2 linked regions of the Luteolibacter sp. Y139 genome follow. The protein of the gene in region 2 interacts with the protein of the main gene of each other region in a pairwise test. Links are inferred from orthologs where the notes say so. Each region holds a gene or a part of one and is shown on either strand. Other genes may lie near its edges.

Region 1 (3,229 bases), on a different replicon or contig from region 2:
GCGATCCATGCCTCCACGCCCTGCAGCTCGCAGGCCTCGACGGCTTGCGCCACCTTGTCGAAGGCCGTCCGCCGCGTCGCGAAAATCACCCGCTCCACGGTTTCCACCTTCAAAAGCTCATACAGATCCTCCACCGGCCGGGTGGAAAGATCGAAGCGCTCCACGATGTTCCAGCCACCGGTCGCTTCGGGGTCGAGTTCCTGGATCAGCTCGTCCAGATCCTCAACCGATCCCGCCAGCACCACCCGCTCGCGGCGGCCTTCGTCACGCTCCAGAATGACCATTCGCCTCCGCGTCACCCGGTCACGCAGCAGCAGCAGGAAACCCACGATCGGCGCGCCAATGCCCAAGATCAGGCGGCTCGCATCTTGCAGGCGGGAGAAAACCGAAATCAAACCCAGCACCAGCCCCATGATCGCCAGCGCCTTCGCGATCTGCTGGATCGCCTTGTGCCGGGATTTCCGCCGGACGTGCTCATAGAAACCGAAATGCTCCAGCACCAGCGGCGTGAACGGCACCGCGATGTAGAGCACCCAGCTCATGTCCGCCAGCATCGAACGCCCCCCCATCGGCTCCATCCCCACCAACCCGCGAATCGGATCGCGGAGGACCGATGCAATCCAGAACCCCAGCCAGACAAACGCAGCATCCAAGAGCTGCAGCGCTTGGACCGAGAAGGCCTGTTTGCGTCCGGTGGACATCGGCAATATGAGGAGAGGCGTGGGCGACTTCGGGCAGTCGCGCAGAGCTTGGCCGGACCAGCATTCCAAGGCAATCACGTAAACACGGCATCCCCCGCGACAGCTTCGTCACCCGCGCAGGCCATGCGGGAAAACACGCATGGCCGTGTCCCAGCCCCCGCTCACCCCAGCACGATTCTAGGGATTGCCATGCCGCCTTTCACCCCTACAGTCCCGCCCTCCAAATCATGAGCGAACCCAAGCACGTCGCTATCGTAGGCGCCACCGGAGCGGTCGGCGAGGAAATGCTACTCTGTCTCGAACAGCGGAATTTCCCCGTCGGTAAACTGACCTTGCTGGCCTCAGCCCGCTCGGCCGGCAAACGCATCCCGTTCCGCGGCGAAGACATCATCGTGCAGGAACTCACCCACGACAGCTTCGCCGGCGTGGACATCGCGCTGTTCTCGGCCGGCGGCGGCATCTCGAAGGAATTCGGCCCCTCCGCCGCAGCTGCCGGTGCCGTCGTGATCGACAACTCGTCCGCCTTCCGCATGGACGAGGGCGTCCCGCTCGTGGTGCCGGAGATCAATCCGGCCGCCGCGAAGGATCACCCGAAGGGCATCATCGCGAACCCGAACTGCACCACCATCATCTCGCTGATGGCGCTCGCGCCGCTGCACGAGAAGTTCGGCCTCAAGTCGATCATCGCCTCGTCCTACCAAGCCGTCTCCGGCTCGGGCGCGCAGGGCATCATCGAGCTGGAAGAGCAGGTCAAGGCGATCGCCACCGGCCAGCCCTTCGAGCCCAAGGTCTACCCCCGCCAGATCGCCTTCAATGTGATCCCGCAGGTCGATTCCTTCACCGACAACGGCTACACCAAGGAAGAGCTCAAGATGCTCAACGAAGGCCGCAAGATCCTCGGCCACGATGACCTCAAGGTCTCCTGCACCTGCGTCCGCGTCCCGGTCTATCGCTCGCACTCGGTCTCGATCACCGCAGTCTTCGAAAAGCCCGTCGACGTCGAATCCGCCCGTGCCGCCTACGAAGGCAAGCCCGGCGTCCAACTCGTCGATGATCCGGAAAACAAGGTCTTCCCGGTGCCACTCGACACCACCGGCAAGGACGACTGCCTCGTCGGCCGCATCCGCAAGAACCTCGTCCTCGACAACGCCCTCGACCTCTGGGTCGTCGGCGACCAGGTCCGCAAGGGTGCCGCGCTCAACGCCGTCCAGATCGCCGAAATTCTCTGATCATAGAGACCCCGCCAAGACGCCAAGTTCACCGAGGAAGGACTTCTTTCTTGAGTAACTTGGCGTCCTTTGCGTCTTGGCGGTGACATCATCGCCTTCTTCAACTCCGCCATGGATCTCAAAGCCTATCTCGCCGCCCGCGCCGCCGAAGTCGATGCCGCGCTCGATGCCTTCCTGCCGAAGGCCAAGGAGAAACCGGCCACGATCCATGCCGCGATGCGCTACACCGTCTTCGCCGGCGGCAAGCGCCTCCGTCCCATCCTCTGCCTCGCCGCCGCCGAAGCCTGTGGCGGCGATCCCGAAGCCGCCATCCCACCCGCCTGCGCCGTCGAAATCCTCCACACCTACTCGCTGGTCCACGATGACCTCCCGTGCATGGATGATGACGACCTGCGCCGTGGTCGCCCCACCTGCCACAAGGTCTACGGCGAAGGCATGGCCGTCCTCACCGGCGACGCCCTTCTAACAGAAGCCTTCCTCATTCTCGCGCAGACTCACCCCGCCAAGCGCTACCCCGTCGGCAGCTACGTCGCCGAACTCGCCCTCACCGGCGGCTCCACCAAGCTCATCGGCGGCCAGGTCATGGACCTCGAAGGCGAAGGCAAGAAGCTCACCAAGGCCCAGCTCGTCAAAATCCACGAGGCAAAGACCGCCGCGCTCCTGACGACCTCCATCCGCCTCGGCGCGATGACCGCCAACGCCACCGAGAAGCAACTCGAAGCGCTCAGCATCTTCGGCCGCGCCCTCGGCCTCGCCTTCCAGGTCATCGACGACATCCTCGACGTCACCGCCTCCACCGAAGTCCTCGGCAAGACCGCCGGCAAGGACGCCGCCGTCGAAAAGGCCACCTACCCCGCCATCCTCGGCCTCGAAAAATCTCGCAAGGAAGCCGCCAAGCTCACCACCGAAGCCATGGACGCCCTCCTCCCCTTCGGCAAAAAAGCCCAGCGCCTCCGCGAGATCGCAGAGTACCTGCTGAAGCGGGAGTATTGATCGGCCAGCTTGCCACGGCAGGCCCTTTGAACTAGGGTCATGTCACGCCATGAGCCGAACGGTTGAACTTACGGTCCCAATGCCTGCTCGGCTTGCCACCTTGCGCTTTCCCAAAGCGCTCGATGATCGCTTGCATCACCTGTTGGATGAGCAGGGGCTTCGCGGTCGTTTGACTCCCGCAGAAAAGAAAGAGGCCGAGGCGCTTGCCGGAATCGCCACTACCCTGTCCATCCTTAAACTTGGTGCTCAAGTGAAAGCCGCCAAGGCCTGACGACCGTGGCCGTTTCCGCGAAATTGCGGCGTGAA
Region 2 (3,208 bases):
CACGTCATCTTGAACTTGGCCGGATCGACATCGACCACGAAGACGATACCCGCCGCATCGCGGACCAGCAGTTCCTCCGCGGCATTGTACTCCACGCGGCCGGTCAGCGAGTGAACGGCCACCTTGAGAAAGCGGCCGTCCGGCAGGGTGTGCGGCTCGATCCACTCGACGCGATGCACATGCACCGCGCCAACGGAATGCTCGCGGACGGTCGCAGTGCCGAAGCGGCCGGCGATGGCGCGCAAAACGGCCAGCTTGCCGGTGTCGGCCGCCCCGGTGAGGGCGACCTTCACGGATACCTGCCGGCCATTTTGCTGGACCGTCATGCCGGCGACGGCGTCACAGCTTGGCCAACTCGCGCGCCACGATGATGAGCGTTTCCTTCACGCCCGGGGCGAAGCTGCCATCGTTCTGGATCGCCAGGACGACATTGCCTTCGCGGATGAACTCGATCGGCGAATTGCCAGCGACGAGTCGCACCTGACCAGCGGGGAAGCCGAGGCCGTTCACGATCTTCTTGAACGCATCGACCGTGGCGACTTCGGCAGCCGGGATACGGGCGACGTGGCGGATGCCGGAAAGGCTGCGGGCGCGCTGGAGCATTTCCTCGGCACCGAGTTCACGATCGACGCCGAAGATGGCGCGGAGGGCAAGCTGGCGGATGGAGCTGGAATCGATTTCGGCGCTTTCGGTCACGGCAGAGGAAGAAGTCGGGGCTGGGGAGGCGGCCACCGGCGTGGCGGCAGGAGCAGGAGCTGGAGCAGCGGCGACGGGAGTCGCAGCAGGCGCAGGAGCGGCCACGGCAGCAGCCACAGGTGCTGGCGCGGGAGCAGCGGCAGGCTCCGCGGCGAAGCCAAACGGGCTGGAAGCAGGGGCCGCAGCTGGCACCGGCGGTGGCGAGCTGGCGAAAGGAGACGTGGCCTGAGCCGGCGCATCGAAGGGAGACGGGCTGGAAGTCTCAACCGTCGCGAAGGGCGAGCGGGCTTCCGGCGCCTCACCGGCAGCAGGACGACGCTCCGGAAGCTTCACCGGACGTCCGGGCTCGGCCGCCAGGCGGGTCGGATGGTCATCCTTCATCGCGGCAAACGGGGATTCCGGTTCGGAGACGATCGCGAAGGGGCTGGTCGCCGGGCCTTCGTCGGCGACGGCGAAAGGGCTCTTGGCGGGAGGGGCTGGAGCGAACCCCTCCTGGGGCTCGAAAATACCGCGGCTGCTGTTCATTGGGGCTGACTTTTGTTAGAAAAACGAGCTATCCGGAGCAGTGAATAGCTTTGGCTTCCCAAAAAGTCGAGCCTTCAATCCCCGTGGGACGTCATTCCTCCGCAGCCAGTCGCTTTAACTTCCGCCGCAGGCTGATCTTGGTGGCCGGTGCCACGCGATCAATGAAAAGGATACCATTGAGATGATCCGTCTCGTGCTGCAATGCGCGGGCGAGCAGACCATCGGTCTCGATCTCCAGCACCGTGCCATCGAGCTGCGGCAGCTTCGCCTTCAACGCGCCGGGCCGGCTGACATCGGCACGCAGGTCGCGGATGCTGAGGCAGCCCTCGGTGTCCTTCTCCTTGGGGCCGGTGAATTCCAGCTCGGGATTGATGAAGACGAGCGGCATGATCGAACTCAGCGGCGCGTCTTCACCGGCGACCTTGAGGAAGGTGATGCACTCGGGATCATGCGCCACATCGACCACCGCGAGGCGGATGGCCACGCCGATCTGCGGCGCGGCGAGGCCGACGCCATTGGCATCATACATCGTTTCGAGCATGTCGGCGGCAAGCTTGCGCAGGTCGTCATCGACCGTTTCGACGGGCTTGCAGCGTTCGCGGAGGACGGGGTGTCCGTATTGGACGATATCGAGGATCATTTCGAGGAACTATCCGCATCCTGCGGCAGGCGGATACGGGCGGGCACGTCCTTAATCGGGATGCCCGCGCGGGTCAACGCGTCCCACACGCCGAGCAATTTCTCCAGCGGCACCTGCTTGTCCGCCTCCAGCTCCAGCTTGCGGCCGGGGTTCTCCTTCGAGAAGGCCTTCAGGTAGGAATCCAGCAGCTCCACATCCGGCACGGACACGGCGTCGAGGGTGATCTTGCCTTCCTTGTCGAGGGCGAGGATCGAGCGCACATCGATCACGGATGAGCCAGAAACCTCCTTCACCGTGGGCAACTCGATCGGCAGCACGCTGCGCGGCTTCTTGAAGGTGGTCGAGACCACCAGGAAGATCAGAATGACGAAAAGCAGGTCGATCATGGGGACCACCGGCACCCCACGGGACTTGCGGACAGGATGTTCGAATCGCATGGCCGGCGGATCAGGCGGTGACTTGCGCGGACGGACGGGCGGGCACGGCGGCGGTGACCTCACAGGTGCGGGCGAAGCCGGCCAGCAGCCCCTCCAGACGGGCCACGAACATGTCGATGCGGCGGAGGAAAATGGCGTGGGCGACGATCGCGGGCACCGCCAGCGCCAGACCGAAAACGGTGGAATTCAGCGCCTCGCTGATACCCCGCGAGACCAGCGTGGGATCGGGATTCTCGCCCAGGCCGCCGAACATCACGACCAGGCCGCTGGCCATGCCGAGCAGTCCTAACAGCGGAGCCAGGCTGACGATGACGTCGATGGCGGACATGCCGGTGTGGAGGCGCAGCACTTCCTCGCGGGCCGACGCCTGGACGGCGGTGGTGATTTGCTCGCGGGTCTCGCCGCGATGGCGCAGCGCGATGCCACAGAGCCGGGCCAAGGGTGTGCGACCGTCCTTGATCTCGTCGAACAAGCCGGGGCTCGCCTCATGCTGGTGCTCATATTCGCGCAGCTTCCGCTCCAGGCCGGTTGGCACGATGAGATCGCGGCGCAGCGAGAGCAGTTTGAAGAAGATCGCTGCCACTAGGACGAAGGAGCAGAGACCCAGCAGGATCATGCAGTAGCCGCCATCGGCGAAGAACTGCCAGACCTTCCCGACGATGGACTTTTCCGGGCCCGGCGCGGTGACGGCGGCAGCGAGATACAAAGGAAGGGACATGAGCTAGAAACTGAAACGGTAGAGAAGTTCGAGCGGCTCGCCATCGAGCTGCTTTTTCAGATCCGCCGGCATGGCGGGAATCTCGGCGTGATTGATGGCGTTGAGAGTGAATCCTTTGGGGATCGCGCCGACCTGGAGGGCCTCGACGACGCGGATCTCTTTCACCTTCCCCTTGGCATCCAGCATGAAGCT

What was found.
Region 1: the proteins of def (region 2) and WKV53_RS02235 interact in binary tests that used the Escherichia coli proteins (3 or more experiments, as listed by UniProt). The link is inferred for Luteolibacter sp. Y139 from one-to-one orthologs.

What each region holds. Positions count from the first base shown.
Region 1 is NZ_JBBUKT010000001.1:496,031-499,259, forward strand. The notes cover bases 15-2,929. They hold WKV53_RS02235 (aspartate-semialdehyde dehydrogenase), read left to right. Parts: upstream 15-928; coding sequence 929-1,930; downstream 1,931-2,929. Other genes in these bases: WKV53_RS02230 (sugar transferase), read right to left, coding at 15-701; WKV53_RS02240 (polyprenyl synthetase family protein), read left to right, coding at 2,042-2,923. In the rest of the region: more of WKV53_RS02230, read right to left, coding at 1-14; WKV53_RS02245 (hypothetical protein), read left to right, coding at 2,973-3,194; WKV53_RS28605 (HNH endonuclease), read left to right, coding at 3,200-3,229.
Region 2 is NZ_JBBUKT010000003.1:160,822-164,029, forward strand. Bases 88-2,981 are described here. They hold def (peptide deformylase), read right to left. Parts: upstream 1,862-2,981; coding sequence 1,313-1,861; downstream 88-1,312. Other genes in these bases: WKV53_RS09035 (hypothetical protein), read right to left, coding at 88-326; WKV53_RS09040 (hypothetical protein), read right to left, coding at 340-1,221; WKV53_RS09050 (ExbD/TolR family protein), read right to left, coding at 1,858-2,298; WKV53_RS09055 (MotA/TolQ/ExbB proton channel family protein), read right to left, coding at 2,309-2,981. Outside these bases: more of WKV53_RS09035, read right to left, coding at 1-87; more of WKV53_RS09055, read right to left, coding at 2,982-3,016; WKV53_RS09060 (hypothetical protein), read right to left, coding at 3,020-3,208. UniProt on the Escherichia coli protein: Removes the formyl group from the N-terminal Met of newly synthesized proteins. Requires at least a dipeptide for an efficient rate of reaction. N-terminal L-methionine is a prerequisite for activity but the enzyme has broad specificity at other positions.